One region of the Janthinobacterium algoris genome, then DNA from elsewhere that is predicted to be linked to it. Evidence: predicted binding sites of a transcription regulator. Region 1 holds the regulator's gene; each other region holds the start of a gene.
What was found. Region 1 encodes FNR, which switches genes on or off when oxygen is low (the NO sensors DNR and NnrR bind a similar motif). Its sites were predicted from a motif close to TTGATNNNNATCAA; they were not measured.

Region 1 (5,195 bases):
GTGGCGCCATGAGCAAGAAGGCCGGCAACAACGACAAGCTGGGCGATTGCATCGACTGCACCCTGTGCGTGCAGGTGTGTCCGACCGGCATCGATATCCGTAACGGCCTGCAGTATGAATGCATCGGTTGCGCCGCCTGCGTCGATGCCTGCAACAGCGTGATGGACAAAGTCGAGCGGCCACGGGGCTTGATACGCTACAGTACCGACCATGCGATGGAAAACAACTTCAATTCGAAGCAGATACGCCAGCGCGCCATGCGCCCGCGCGTGCTGATCTACACTTCCATCCTGGCTTTGATCATCATCGCCGTGTGTACTTCGCTGGCCTTGCGCACGCCCCTGAAAATGGACGTGATCCGCGACCGCGGTTCGATGGGACGCGAAGTGGAAGACGGCATGATCGAAAACGTCTACCGCCTGCAGATCATGAACACCTCGGAGCAAAGCCAGCATTTTAAAATCAGCGTCTCCGGCTTGCCGGGCCTGACCTTGCTGACGCGCGAAGAAGTGATGTTGCAGCCGACGGAAACGCTGGGCTGGCCGATCCGCCTGCGCGTGCCGCACGGGGTCGGCGAAAAGGGCTCGAACAAGATTGCGATCGAATTGCACTCGCTGGACGACCCATCGCTGCATGTACGTGAAAGCGCGGTATTCATCGTGCCGCGCTAATGTAGGAAGGCCAGTCCCCGCATGGGGACTGGCTGATCAAACAGGAGAAATATCATGTCCGACAGTCTCAAGCTGCAAGCACCCGTTGCACCGTGGTACAAGCATCGCTGGCCTTGGCTGCTGATGATCGGCCCAGGCCTGTCCGTGGTCGTCGGCAGCTTCATGGGCTATATCGCGTTTACGCAGCCCGATGCGCTGGTGGTGGGCGACTATTACAAGCAGGGCAAGGCAATCAACCAGGATTTGAAGCGCGACACGATCGCCAGCAACCTGGCAATGGATACCAGCTTATCCTATGATGTGGCGCACGCGCGCCTCAGTGGTTCCGTGCACAGCTTCGGCAAGGCTTACCAGGGTCCGCTGCAGCTGCATCTGGCGCATGCGACCTTGCCGGAAAAGGATATCAAGCTGCTGGTGCAGCCCGATGCGGCCGGCAACTTCTCGGTAGCGCTGCCGATGCTTGAGCGCAGCCGCTGGCAAGTGCTGGTGGAAAACGATAAACGCGAGTGGCGCCTGTCCGGCATCTGGACCTGGCCCCTGCAGCGCAGCATCGCGCTGCATGCTGACGCAGAGCTGTAAAGCTTACTTGCAGACGTCGGTACCAGCCGTAATGGCTTTCAACTTGGCGGGCTGCAAGATTTCAATTTCTCGATTCGAGACGCGCAGCCAGCCTTCCTTCTTGAACTTCGACAGCAGACGGCTGACGCTCTCGATGGTCAGCCCCAGGTAATTGCCAATTTCCTCGCGCGACATGCGCAACTGAAATTTGCTGGCCGAATAGCCGCGCGCTTCATAGCGTGAGGCCAGGTTGACGATAAAGGCGGCAAAACGCTGCGTCGCCTGCATATTACCCAGCAACAGCATCACGCTTTGCTCGCGCGTGATTTCCTGGCTCATCATGCGGTGGAAATGGCGCAACAGGGTCGGCATATTGCCCAGCAATTGTTCCAGGCTGGAAAACGGTATTTCACAGACTTCGCTGTCTTCCAGCGCCACGGCATTACAGTGGTGGCGGTCGGCGCTGATGGCGTCCATGCCCAGCAGTTCGCCGGCCATCTGGAAACCCGTCACCTGCTCTTCGCCACCCGGATTGATCTGGTACGTCTTGAAGTGCCCCAGGCGGATCGCATACAGGTTCTGGAACGAGTCGCCGATGCGGAACAGCGAGGCGCCGCGCACGATCTTGCGGCGGCGGCCGATGATCTGGTCCAGCCTGTCCATATCGCCCACATCGAGACCCATCGGCAGGCACAATTGATGCATGCTGCAGGTCGAGCATCGCGCACGCAACGCTTCCACGTTCACTATGGGCAAGGTGGGAGTGAGTAGCGCTTCAGTCATGTTAATACCTTTTAGAAAATGCAATAACAAGTTTACTGCATACACGGTTGCCGTGTGCCAATTTCACCGCAATTGCGCTGAATAAACGACGTTCTGACTTTAATTATATGGCAACATCGTCAAAAGCCCATGCGGGGAGGGCAATTTGCGCCGCGCCGCTTGCCAAGCTCGGGTATTGATAGGAAAATTCCTGACAGCATTATCTGCCGCCTGTGCCGCCCGGTACTGAAAAGGAAATCATGAAGCCTCTCGGCATTAAAGCAAAAGTCGCGCTAGCCACCAGCCTGACCTCGATCGCCATGATCGCGCTGGTCACCATGATCCAGGTGCAGCACATGCGCGCCGACTTCACCAAAGTGCTGCTGAGCCAGCAATCAGCCCTGATCACCCGCACCGCTGCCGAGCTCGACGACAAGCTGGGCATGCTGCTGCAGATCGTCGCGCTGACGGCCAGGCAGCAGCCGCCGGAATTGATCGCCCAGCCCGCCCAATTGCGCGAATACTATGCGCGCCGCGCGATGCTGGTGCTGTTCGACGACGTGCTGGTGCTCGATGCGCAAGGCGCCATCGTGGCCGACATGCCGCGGGTCGCGGGACGCGCCGGCATCAACGTCGGCGAGCGCGAATACTTCCAAACCGTCGTGCGCACGCGCCAGCCCATGATCACCGAGCCGATGCTGGGCAAATCAAGCGGCATGCCCATCGTGCAGATGGTGGCGCCCGTGCTCACCGCCGATGGCCAGGTGGCCGGCGTGGTGATTGGCGTGCTGCGCCTGTACAAGGATAACCTGCTGGGACGCCTGCGCTCGGAAAAGATCAGCAAGAGCGGCTATTACTTCATCCTCACGCGCGGCGCCGTGCCGCGCTACGTGCTGCATCCCGACACCAGCCGTTTGCTGCAGCCGCGCCAGCCGAACGCCAACCTGACGACCACGCAGTTGCTGAAGGAAGATGGCGAAGGCAGCATGGTCAGCACCAACAACCGCGGCATCACGGCCGTCAACAGCTTCAAGCGCCTGAAATCCGTGAACTGGCTGCTGGGTGCCTCGCTGCCCGTCGAGGATGCCTTCGAACCCTTCGATGGCGTACTGTACCGGCTGGTACTGTGGAGCATCCTCGCTTCGCTGCTGGCTGCTTTTGTTCTGGGCTGGGTCACCGTGCGCCTGCTGTCGCCGCTGGTACGCCTGCGCGACACCCTGCTGGCCCTGCGCACCAGCGGCAACCGCTTCACTCCCGTGCCGGTGCAGCAGCGCGACGAGATCGGCGAACTGACGGAAGCGTTCAACGGCCTGATGAGCGAACGCGACCGCCTGCAGCAGGAGCTCGAATCGCGCGCGGCAGAGCTGGAACAGGAGCGTGACCGGGCCGAGGCGGCCAACCGCGCGAAGAGCGATTTCGTGGCCAACATGAGCCATGAAATCCGCACGCCCCTGAATGCCGTGCTGGGCATGGTGTACTTGCTGGGCAATACCAAGCTCGATACGGAACAGCGCAAGTATCTGACCATGGTGCGCGTGGCGGGCCAGTCGCTGCTGGGCATCCTCAACGACGTGCTCGATTATTCGAAGATCGAGGCGCGCCGCATGGAATTGTCGCCCGTCGAATTCGATCTCGACGAAGTCATGAATACCCTGGCCACGACGATGACCATGAATGCGGGCGAAAAGGAGCTGGAACTGGCCATCGCCGTCGAACCCGACGTGCCGCGGCGCCTGGTAGGCGACGCCCAGCGCCTGCAGCAGATTCTCGTCAACCTGGCCGGCAATGCCATCAAGTTCACCGAGAGCGGCGAAGTGGTGGTGGCCGTCAGTCTGGCCGAGAGCGAAAACGGGCGCGCCTGGCTGCGCTTCGAAGTGCGCGACACGGGCATCGGCATGACGGAGCTGCAGCAACAGCAGCTGTTTTCCGCGTTTTCACAGGGCGACCAGAGCATCACGCGGCGCTTCGGCGGCACGGGCCTGGGCCTGGCCATCAGCAAGCAGCTGATCCACATGATGGGCGGCGACATCGCCGTCGCCAGCAGCGAAGGCAAGGGCAGCCGCTTCTGGTTCAGCGTGCCGTTCGACATGCTGGCGCAGCCGGCCGAAACGCGGCGCACGCCGGCCTTGGGCCAGCTGCGCCTGCTGGTGGCCGACGATAACCGCACCACCCGCGAACTGATCGTCAAGCTGATCGAGGCGTGGGGCTGGCTGGCCGACGAAGTGGACTCCGGCTTTGCCGCCATCGAACTGTACCGCGAACGCCTGGCGCAGCAGCAACCCTACGACGTGGTGCTGGCAGACTGGCACATGCCCGTCATGGACGGCCTGGCCACGGCCAAGGCCATTCGCCAGGCGGCCATCGGCCAACGCCAGCCCATCGTGGTCATGGTCAACGCCTTCGCGCGCAATCACCTGGAGGAAATTTCCAGCGCCGCCGAGGCCGATGTCGTGCTGATGAAGCCGATCACGGGATCGAGCCTGTTCGATGCCCTGCACCAGGCGCTGATCACCAAGAACGACGGCGGCGAGCAGCGCATCTTGCACCAGCCGCTGGGCACGGAGCTGGCCGGCGCGCATTTCCTGCTGGTGGAAGACAATCATTTGAACCAGGCCGTGGCGCGCGGCATCCTCGAGCACATGGGCGCCACTTTGGACGTGGTGGGCGACGGCTTGCAAGCCGTGGAACGGCTGCGCACGGAGGCGCTGCGCTACGACATCGTGCTGATGGACATGCAGATGCCCATCATGGACGGTTTCAGCGCCACCCACATCATCCGCACGGAACTGCGTTTGAGCCTGCCCGTGATCGCCATGACTGCCGGCGTGCTGGCGTCCGAGCGCGAGCGCTGTATGACGGCCGGCATCAGCGATTTCATCGCCAAGCCCGTGGTGGTGGAAGAGATGATGGAAGTCATCCTGCGCCACCTGCCCAAGCGCCCGCAAGTGCAGACGGCCGAGCCGGCGCCCGTTGCCGATGAGGAAGTGTTTTCCATGGCGCCGCTGATGCGCGTGATGGGGCGCGATGCAAAGGGGCGCGGCGTGCTGCGGCGCATGGTGGAAGACGCGCTGAACAAGGGCATGACGCCCGCGCGCGACGCCGAAACAGCGTTGCAGGAGGACCGCCACAGCGACGTGGCGCGCATCCTGCACGGCGTGCGCGGTTCCGTCGGTACGCTGGGCACGAAGCGCCTGATCCGCGCCG
Region 2 (5,195 bases), on a different contig from region 1:
AGATGAAGGCGTTGTCGTAGTCTTCGACACGGATCCAGTGCTGCAAGAATTGCTCGCATTTTTCCTGCGTGATGCGGCCGTTGAACAATTCGATATCCTGCTGCTCGCGGCTCATCACGTAGACCAGGTTCAAACGCTCCAGGTACACATCCTTCAAGTCTGTCAATTCTTCCTTGAAGATGACGGACGACGAGGCGCGGTTACCGTAGAACAGCGTGAAACGGCTCAATGGCTCCGTCAGCAGAGTCGTCTTGATGATGGAGAGGATGGGCGTGATGCCGCTGCCGGCCGCAAACGCCAGGTAGTGCTTGCGGTTGACGCAGTCGAGCGGCACGTTGAAGTGGCCCATGGGCGGCATCACCTCGATGGTGGCGCCGGCTTTCAGGGTGTCGTTCGCCCAGGTTGAAAAGGCGCCGCCCGGCGTGCGCTTGATGGCCACGCGCAGCGTGCCGTCCTGCACCGCCGAACAGATGGAATACGAGCGGCGCACGTCTTCCGCATTGATATTGGCGCGCAGGGTCAGGTGCTGGCCCTGCTGGAAGCGGAACTGCTGCTGCAACTCAAATGGCACGTCGAACGTGACGGCGATGGTGTCGCGCGTTTCGTTGCGCACGTTCGATACGCACAGCGGATAAAATTTACTCATGCTTCATCTCCAGTTTCTTCGGAACGTGTGCCTGATTTTTTTAGTGGCACTTGAAGTAGTCAAACGGTTCGCGGCAATCCAGGCATTTGTACAGGGCCTTGCACGGCGTGGAGCCGAACTGGCTGGTCAGCTGCGTATGCGTGGAACCGCAGTTCGGGCAGATCACCTCCAGCTTCGGCATAGGCTGGCGCTTGACACCACCCGCTATTCCTCTACGCAGGCCGCTGATGTCGATCACCTGCTGCTGTGGCGGGGCGATGCCATAGCCTTTCAGCTTGGCCTTGCCCGCCTCGCTCATCCAGTCCGTGGTCCAGGCGGGCGCCAGCTGGTTCACCAATGTCACCTTGGCCACGCCATGGCTGCGCAAGGCCTCCGTGACGGCATCGGCGATCACCTGCATGGCCGGGCAGCCCGAATAGGTGGGCGTGATCGTCACGATGCATTCATCGCCACTGACCACATCGACGGCGCGCACGATACCCAGGTCCACCACCGAAATGACGGGAATTTCCGGGTCCGGCACGTCGCCCAGCCAGGCCCATACCTGGGCGGCGTCCAGCGCAGCCATGGCCGTGTTCATTACCACTCCGCCCCGGGATAGGCGCGCTGCAGAAACTGCATTTCGGCCAAAATAAAACCCAGGTGTTCCGTGTGCGTGCCCTGCTTGCCACCCTTTTGCATCCAGGCGTCGGGCGCCGGCATGACAAGCGTCGCTTCGGCGAAGATCTCGGCCACGTGTTCGAGGAAGGCCTGGCGCAACACGTCCGATGGCGGCGCGATGCCGGCGACGACCATGACCTGGTCGACGGCGTCGTACTTGAACATCTCGCCCGTGAACATCCAAAGCTTGTCGGCGGCGGCCTGTGTTTTCGCGTGGCTGTCCGCCGTGCCGTCGCCGAGGCGCACGATCAGGTCACCGCTGCGGCGCAGGTGATAGGTGACTTCCTTGATCGACTTTTGCGCCACTTCGACGATGCGTGGATCACTGCATTTCGCCAGTTCCAGCAGCTGGAAGTAGTGCCAGGTGTCGAAGAAGAACTGGCGCATCATGGTGTCGGCATAATTGCCGTTCGGCTGCTCCAGCAGCAGACAATTCTTGAAGTCGTGGGCGTCGCGTAAAAAGGCGATGTCGTCCTCGTCGCGGCCCGCGTTTTCCAATTCGGCCGCATAGCTGAACCACAAACGCGTCTGGCCCAGCAAGTCCAGCGCCACGTTGGTCAGCGCCATGTCCTCTTCCAGCGCGGGACCCTTGCCGCACAGCTGTGACAACTGCTGGCTGAGGATCAGGGCGTTATCGCCCAGGCGCAAAAGGTAATTGACTTTGTCATCCATTGCGATCGCTCCCATCACAGGTTCTTGACTTCTTCCGGCATCGGGAAGAAGGTGGGATGGCGGTACACCTTGCTGTTCGACGGCTCGAACAGGGCGCCCTTGTCGCCCGGGCTGCTGGCGACGATATCGGCCGCGCGCACCACCCAGATGCTCACGCCTTCATTGCGGCGCGTGTAGACGTCGCGCGCATGGTTGACCGCCATGGTGGCGTCGGAGGCGTGCAGGCTGCCCACATGCTTGTGCGCCAGGCCGTGCTGGCTGCGGATGAAAACTTCCCACAATGGCCATTCTTTGCTCATATTGCTCTCCCCTATCTGTCTTATGTATTTACGCTGCCGCTTTGACTGCGGCTTGTTTATCGGCATACGCGAGCAAAGCATCGCGGAACCATACACCGTCTTCATACGCCTTGACCCGCGTTTGCAGGCGCTCGCGGTTACATGGGCCATTGCCCTTCAATACATTGTTGAACTCGGCCCAGTCGATCTCGCCGAATTCATAGTGACCCGTCTCGGCATTGAATGTCAGGTCGGGATCGGGCACGGTCAAGCCCAGGTATTCGATTTGCGGCACGGTCTGGTCCACCATGCGCTGGCGCAATTCATCATTCGAAAACAGCTTGATGCGCCATTGCGCCGATTGGGCGCTGTTGACGGAAGCAGCGTCGGACGGGCCGAACATCATCAGGGATGGCCACCACCAGCGGTTCAGCGCATCCTGCGCCATGGCTTTCTGTTCTGGTGTGCCCTTGCACAGTGACATCATGATGTCGTAACCCTGGCGCGCATGGAACGATTCTTCCTTGCAAACACGGATCATGGCGCGCGCATACGGGCCATACGAGCAACGGCACAGCGGAATCTGGTTGATGATGGCGGAGCCGTCGACCAGCCAGCCGATGGCACCCATGTCGGCCCACGACAGGGTGGGATAGTTAAAGATGCTGGAATACTTGGCTTTGCCCGAGTGCAAGGCAGCGAGCAAATCGTCGCGCGACACGCCCAGGGTTTCGGCGGCGCTGTACAAGTACAGGCCGTGACCGGCTTCATCCTGGATCTTCGCCAGCAGGATGGACTTGCGTTTCAAGGTCGGCGCGCGCGTGACCCAGTTACCTTCGGGCAATTGACCGACGATTTCCGAATGCGCATGCTGCGAAATCTGGCGGATCAGGGTCTTGCGGTAAGCGTCCGGCATCCAATCCTTGGCCTCGATCTTGATGCCTTCGTCGATGCGCGCCTGAAAAGCGCGCTCTTCTTGACCCATGTCATCGATGGAACGGACGTTCTTGAGGCCGGTTTCAACCATTTGTGCGTACATGATCTGTCTCCCATGTCTTTGATTTTGCGCAGCAACGCGGTGCGATGAACAGATAATACGATACAAAAATCGATTTGCATACACTTGATGTGAGTCATTTTAAAAATTCGTATCTTGTGCCGCTTTTTTGTGCGTATGATATTGCTGATGAGAAAACATTGCGAAGTGCCACCAGCGCTTCCGGCAAATTATTGACGCGCTACCCGCGCAGCCAAGTAAACTGCTGCTTTTATTGAATCGACCGCAACACGGCCAGACCGGAACCACATGAAGAACACCCGCTGCACGGCATGGATAGCCGATTTCCTGGAAAGCGACCCACCGCGCTCAAAGTCTCTGGTGATGACCATCTTTGGCGACGCCATCGTGCCGCGCGGCGGCGCCATCTGGCTGGGCAGTCTGATCGAACTGCTGGCGCCGTTTGGCGTCAACGATCGCCTGCTGCGCACCAGCGTGTTCCGCCTGGCGCAGGAGGGCTGGCTCAGCTCGCAACGTGACGGCCGCCGCAGCGCCTATACGATACGCCCGGAGGCGCTGGCCCGCTTCGAACGCGCCTATCGCCGCATTTATGCGCCGCTGGTCGTGCACTGGGATGGCAGCTGGACCCTGGTGATCGGGCCGGCCGGCAGCATCGGTGCCGCCGAACGGAGCGCGCTGCGCAAGGAATTATTGTGGGCGGGCTATGGTTTGATCTCTCCCGGCATCTTTGGCCATCCAGCCAGCAACTCGGAGGCGCTGGAAGATATCCTCGCGCGCAACGAAGTACAGGGCAAGCTGTATGTCTGCCACACCACGGAGCTGCCGCATGTCAGCACACGCCCCCTGCGCGACATGGTGGGCGAATGCTGGGACTTGTCGGAAGTGATGGCCGGCTACGAAAAATTCATCGCCCGCTTCCAGCCGCTGCTGACCCTGCTGCAAGAAGAACCCGTGTTCGATGCCGAGCAAGCCTTCGTCATCCGCTCGCTGCTGACGCACGCCTATCGCCGCGTGCAGTTGCACGATCCGCAACTGCCCGTCGAGCTGCTGCCAGAACCGTGGCCAGGCACGCAAGCGTACGTGCTGGCGCGCGACCTGTACCGCATCACCCACGCGGCGGCCGAGGAACATATCCTGGCCACCCTGCGGCGCGAAGATAAGCAGGCCGCATCTGTCGAGCCCTGGTTCTACGAGCGTTTTAGCGGCCTGACTACGTGAACGCCTGAAAAATGTTCAGGGCCAGGCGCGTGGCCGCAGGCAGTACGACTAGTACTGCCAAGACAACGCAACGCCGCCATGGGCATTTTCTCAGGCGTTCACTGTTTGGCGACGACCTGCTTTGCCCCTGCCAATAAATCCTGCCCCAGCTTTTCCAGCGCATTGGCTTGCACCAGCATGGTATCGAGGATGGCGACATTGAAGGTAAATTCGGCCGGCGTGGTGTAGCCGGGGAAACGCAGGATGCGCAGCAATTCCTGCAAGGTCGTGCCCTTGCCCAGGTGCGCCAGAGCGTCGCTGAGGGCGCTGACTTTCTTTTCCAGTTCGCGTATGTGCTTGCCGTTGTCATCCATGATGATCTCCCCATGTTAGAGCTTCCACGTTAGCAAAGCACGTCCGTTATCGTTTGCGCCAGCACAAAGGCCGCCGCAAAACAGGTATCATCGCGCCATTGCACACGATGCAAAACCCATACGTTTTTATCAGGAACACTCATGACCATTAAAATCAGCCAGCAATTCGACGCCGGCGCGATCGAGGTGCTGCGCGCCGACGATGCCCAATCCATCGAGCTGAACATCCGCAAGGATTCTCACGCCGACATCACGCAGTGGTTTTACTTCCGCTTGCAAGGCGCGCAAGGCGAGGCGTGCACGATCCGCTTCATGAATGCAGGCAAGTCGGCCTACCCGGACGGCTGGAA
Region 3 (5,195 bases), on a different contig from region 1:
TGTTCGGATCGAAAATGATGTCTTCCGGCGGGAAGTCCAGCGCATCGATCAACAAGTGATATGCGCGGGCGCAAATCTCGATCTTGCGCTCGAAGGTGTCGGCTTGCCCTTTTTCATCGAAGGCCATGACGATCACGGCGGCGCCATAGCGGCGGCACAGCTTGGCCTGGCGCAGGAATTCCTCTTCGCCTTCCTTCATCGAGATGGAGTTGACGATGGCCTTGCCCTGCACGCATTTCAAGCCCGCTTCGATGACCGACCATTTCGACGAGTCGACCATGATGGGGACGCGCGAAATATCGGGTTCCGAGGCGATCAGGTTCAAAAAGCGCGTCATGGCCGCCAGCGAGTCGAGCATCGCCTCGTCCATGTTGATGTCGATCACTTGCGCGCCGTTTTCCACTTGCTGGCGCGCCACGGATAGGGCTTCGTCGTATTGCTCGTTGAGAATCATGCGCGCGAACGCCTTCGAGCCCGTGACGTTGGTGCGCTCGCCCACGTTGACGAACAGCGACTCGTCATTGACGACAAACGGTTCCAGGCCGGCCAGGCGCAAGTCGTGCGACGGCGCTGGCACCGTGCGCGGGGTATTTTTCGACAGCAACTCGCCGATGGCGGCGATATGTTCGGGCGTGGTGCCGCAGCAACCGCCCGCCATGTTCAAAAAGCCCGCGTCGGCAAATTCGCGCAGCAGGGCGGACGTATCGGCTGGCAACTCGTCGAAACCCGTGTCGCTCATGGGGTTGGGCAAGCCCGCGTTCGGGTAGATGCAGACGAAGGTGTCGGCGATCTTGGCCAGCTCTTCCGCGTACGGGCGCATCAGGGCGGCGCCCAGCGCGCAGTTCAGGCCGATGGTCAGCGGTTTTGCGTGGCGCACGGAATTCCAGAAGGCGGGCACGGTCTGGCCCGACAAAATGCGGCCCGAGGCGTCCGTGACGGTGCCGGAAATCATCAAAGGCAAGCGCACGACGGTCGGGTTTTGCTCGTAGAACAGATCGATGGCGAACAGGGCCGCCTTGCAGTTCAAGGTGTCGAAAATGGTTTCCACCAGCAGCACGTCGGCGCCGCCTTCCACCAAGCCCTGCGTCTGCTGCAGATAGGCGGCCACCAGCTGGTCGAAACTGACGTTGCGCGCGGCCGGATCGTTCACGTCGGGCGAGATCGATGCCGTCTTCGGCGTGGGGCCCAGGGCGCCGGCGACGAAGCGCGGCTTGTCCGGGGTGGAATATTTATCGCAGGCGGCGCGTGCCAGTTTGGCCGCCTGGACATTCATTTCATAGGCCAGGTGGGCCATGTGGTAATCATCTTGCGCGATGGTCGTGGCGCCAAAAGTATTCGTTTCGATCAGGTCGGCGCCCGCCGCCAGGTAGCGCTCGTGGATTTCCTGGATGATGTGCGGCTGCGTCAGGGTCAACAGCTCATTATTGCCTTTGACGAACAGTTCACGCGCGCCACTGTTGACCGGCGCGGCGAAATCGATGAAGCGGCCAGCGGGGCCGCCACGGTACGCTTCTTCGTCGAGCTTGTACTGCTGAATGATCGTGCCCATCGCGCCGTCGAGGATCATGATCCGCTGCGCCAGAATGGCGCGCAAGGTGGCTTCGGTCGTGGACATGGCGGGGATCACGGTATCGTTCATTTCATGCTTTCAATAGGCAAACGGGCGGCGGCGCGGCGACAAGACTTTACGAGGCGGATGCGGGCCAGCAGGATCAGCTGACGGAGAGTGCCAGCCGGGTAGGGCAGGCAGAAGGTGGCAATCGCCTGATTTCACCGGGTCTAAAATTATACGGCATCAGGCTGCTTTGGTTTTAAGCAAAAGCGGTGGCAGGCCAGTCTGCCGTGGTTCGAGCAACACAACGGCGCCACGGCTGGCGCTACGGTGGCATCATCGCGGCCGCAGCTGAAAATGCCAGGCTTGAAAATCTTATTCAAAATGTTAATTTTTCCGCCAAGGTTGGCAGGAAGGTATGTGCTCTATGCTGTGGAAAAATTTCCACATTATTTGAATCCGCTCCCATTATTTTTCATGAATGGAATGGCAATAGCTGCAAAGGAAAATAATTGGGGTGTAAGGCAATGCAGAATGAGACACGTATTGCTGAAAATAAAGTTTGCCAGGTAGATATTTTAACTATTATCAAAACCAATTAAATCAAAAGCATTAATAGTTGTCTTATGGAATCGAAATAACCCATAATGTTGGTTCCTCGCAATTAAATTCTCACCAAAAGTCACCGATATGTCACATTCCTCTCCTATCCTCCCCGGCATCGCGCTGTATCAGTATGGATGCCAGCCATGAAAAACCATGTGCTTGTTGGATTGTTTCTCATGCTGGGCCTGTCCGCTTGCGGCGGCGGCGGGGGCGGTGGTGATACGGTAGTAGCGACCGCCTCGGGCAATCCCGTCGTAATTCCTGCCGTCTCGGCCGTCTCGGCGGCAAATGTCGCCGTGGGTGGCAGCCTGGTGGTCACGGGCACCAATTTGAGCCGCGTGACGGCCTTCCAGGTGGGCGGCGTGACGCTTGCCACCAGCGCCGCCAGCGAGACCAGCGTGACTCTGGCCATGCCAGGCGTGCCCGTGTCGGGTGCCTTGAGCCTGGTCAGCGCCAGCGGCACGGCGGCCACCAGCTATAACCTCAATGTGTACCTGCCATTGAGCGTGGGCAGCATCGCGCCATTGACGGGCGGCGCCGGTTCCAGCGTGACGATCGCGGGCGGTGGCATGGGCGCCGTGACGGCGGTGCAGTTTGGCAATGGCGCGGCGGCGACACCGCAAAGCCAGACGGCCGGCAGCGTGACCGTGGTGGTGCCCCTGGGGGCGGCAACAGGAGCGCTGACGGTGCGCGGTCCGTACAACGATGTCATCAGCAGCGATACGTACAAGGTCTTGGCGAGCGTGGCAGTGACGTCGATCACGTCGGCCATCAGTGGCGGGACCTTGTCGGTGACGGTGCAGGGCAGCAATCTTGACCAGGTCAGCTCGGCCTCGGTGGGCAATACGCCAGCCGTCATCGTCAGCGCCAGTGCCAGCCAACTGCTGTTGTCTGCACCAAGCTCGGCAACGGGCGATGTGATGCTGTCAGCCGCTGCGCGCATTGCCGTCAATGCAGGCACGGTGTCGGCGTTTACCCTGGGCAGCATTGATTTCGCGCAGGTACTGAACTTGAACGCCAGCAATACGGCCTTGCGCCTGACGCGCGGCAAGCCGGCCGCCGTGCGCGTGTCCGTGCTGGCCACGCAAGCGGGCCAGGCCAGCCCGGCAGTCACCTTGAATGCGACTGCCGCGAATGGCAGCAACCTGGGCAGCATCAGCATGAGCGGCCCATCGGTCTTGCCAACGCAAAAGAACGATGACAGTTTTAACGGCAATTTCAGTGCCGTCCTGCCTGCCGGCTGGATCTTGCCCGGCGTGCGCGTGCGCGTGACGGCCGTTGGCAATGACGGCGTGCAAGTGACCCAGGAAGCGGCGCCCGTGGTGGCCAGCCTGGCCAAAATCCGCTTGGTGCTCGTGCCCTTGAGCACCGACGATGGCGTGGCGCAACTGCCTGACGCCGAGGTGATCCGTGCTGCGCTGCTGCGCGTGTATCCGTATGCGACGGAAAATATCAGCATCACGACGCGCGCTGCGCTGAGCATGCCGGGCAGCAGCACGGCCGACAGCTGGTGGAGCGATACCCTGGGCAAACTGGAAAGCAAGCGCGCGCTGGAAGACAGCGGCGCCTATTATTATGGTTTCGTGCCGAGAATGTCTTCCACCCGCGCCGCCGGCCTGGCCTACATCAACCAGCGCAGCAGCGGCAACGACTTCACGTCGGCCATCGGCCTGGATGCCAGGTTCAACAGCATCGCATCGGTCGATCCCTTCGGCAATCAATGGCCGGAATGGCTGACCACGCTCGTGCATGAGCTGGGCCACAACCACTCGCTGCAGCACGTCGCCTGCGGCGGCCCGGCTGGCGCCGCTGCCGACTACCCTTATGCGGATGGCAATCTGGGCCCGCAACCGCTGTACAACAGCAACTACGCAGGCAATATCGGCCAACTGAGCAAGGCAGTCTATGGCAGCACGCCGATGAAGGACGTGATGAGCTATTGCAGCGGTGCCTGGTTCTCCGACTATAGCTATGCGCGGGTGCAACAATTCCTGGAAAAACGCAGCACGCAGGTGACGGGTAGCAATGTGTTGGCCGCCAGCATGTCCGTGGCCGAGAATGGCTATCTGACCATTTCCGGCCGCATCACGCCGACCGGCGTGGCATTGCGCCCGGCCGTTGCCTCGTCCACGCGTGTGGGCGCAGCGGCCAGCGGCAGCGGTCAGGCGTACACCCTGCGGGTCTTGACGGTGTCGGGAACGACTATCGACTTGCCCTTCGATGCCGTAACCGTGGCCGACCATGGCGGCAGCGCTATGAGCCACTTCCGCGTCAGCTTCGCCAACCCCGGCGATATCAGCGACGTGCAAGTATTGTTCAATGGTAAGCCATTGACCAGGCTGGAGCGTTCCGCGCGGCGCAGCAAGGCTGCCAACGATGGCAGCTTTGAGGTAACGCAAAGCGGCGGCAAGCTGGCGCTGGCCTGGGATGCGCAAGCGGAGCCGTACGCGGCCGTGCTGCACGTGGCCGCCGATGGCCGCAAGACGGTGGTCGCCAGCGGCTTGACAGGGGGCAATGCCAGCGTTGATGTGAACGCCTTGCCGACCGGCGGGCGTTTCGAGGTCAGCCTGTCGTCGTCCGTGGGCGGACGTTTGATGAAGGTGCAGCGCCGCTAGGCAAGGGTGCTGGATGCAAAAAAGGGCTTGCCGCGGCAAGCCCTTTTTTATGGTGCAGGCATTGGTGCACAAACTGCACAGATCCTGTGCCTGGCGGAGGCTGCCACTTTTCATCCCGCCTGCCTAGAATGGGTCTTCATCCACTTGCGGAGCATCCCATGCCCATCCTGAACCTGCGTTTGTCCACTGCGCCCGATGCGCGCCAGTCGGCCGCCATCGCCGCCACCCTGAGCGCCCTGACGGCGCGGCTGCTGCACAAGGCGCCCGAATTGACGTCGGTGGCGATCAGCCATGCCGATGCGGCGCATTGGTTTGTCGGCGGGCCCTCACTGCAAGCTCAGGGCAAGGCCAGTTTTTTTCTCGATATCTTGATCAGCGATGAAACGAATACGGCAGCGGAAAAAGCCGCCTATATCGCCGCC

Region 2: paaA (1,2-phenylacetyl-CoA epoxidase subunit PaaA) is a predicted target of FNR. The motif match lies at 3,380-3,393, and genes of this name have one in related genera.
Region 3: ACQ4W7_RS14850 (IPT/TIG domain-containing protein) is a predicted target of FNR. The motif match lies at 2,131-2,144, and genes of this name have one in related genera.

Annotation. Positions count from the first base shown of each region.
Region 1 covers NZ_JBNYXZ010000003.1:61,332-66,526, forward strand. The annotation lists gene ccoG (cytochrome c oxidase accessory protein CcoG) at 1-671, shown strand, start outside; gene ACQ4W7_RS05230 (FixH family protein) at 726-1,250, shown strand; gene fnr (fumarate/nitrate reduction transcriptional regulator Fnr) at 1,254-2,012, opposite strand; gene ACQ4W7_RS05240 (response regulator) at 2,252-5,195, shown strand, end outside.
Region 2 covers NZ_JBNYXZ010000008.1:183,014-188,208, reverse strand. The annotation lists gene paaE (1,2-phenylacetyl-CoA epoxidase subunit PaaE) at 1-646, opposite strand, end outside; gene paaD (1,2-phenylacetyl-CoA epoxidase subunit PaaD) at 687-1,226, opposite strand; gene paaC (1,2-phenylacetyl-CoA epoxidase subunit PaaC) at 1,226-1,978, opposite strand; gene paaB (1,2-phenylacetyl-CoA epoxidase subunit PaaB) at 1,993-2,277, opposite strand; gene paaA (1,2-phenylacetyl-CoA epoxidase subunit PaaA) at 2,306-3,295, opposite strand; gene paaX (phenylacetic acid degradation operon negative regulatory protein PaaX) at 3,563-4,492, shown strand; gene ACQ4W7_RS14145 (hypothetical protein) at 4,591-4,845, opposite strand; gene ACQ4W7_RS14140 (M14 family metallopeptidase) at 4,987-5,195, shown strand, end outside.
Region 3 covers NZ_JBNYXZ010000009.1:51,729-56,923, forward strand. The annotation lists gene metH (methionine synthase) at 1-1,639, opposite strand, end outside; gene ACQ4W7_RS14845 (hypothetical protein) at 1,825-2,064, shown strand; gene ACQ4W7_RS14850 (IPT/TIG domain-containing protein) at 2,302-4,773, shown strand; gene ACQ4W7_RS14855 (tautomerase family protein) at 4,932-5,195, shown strand, end outside.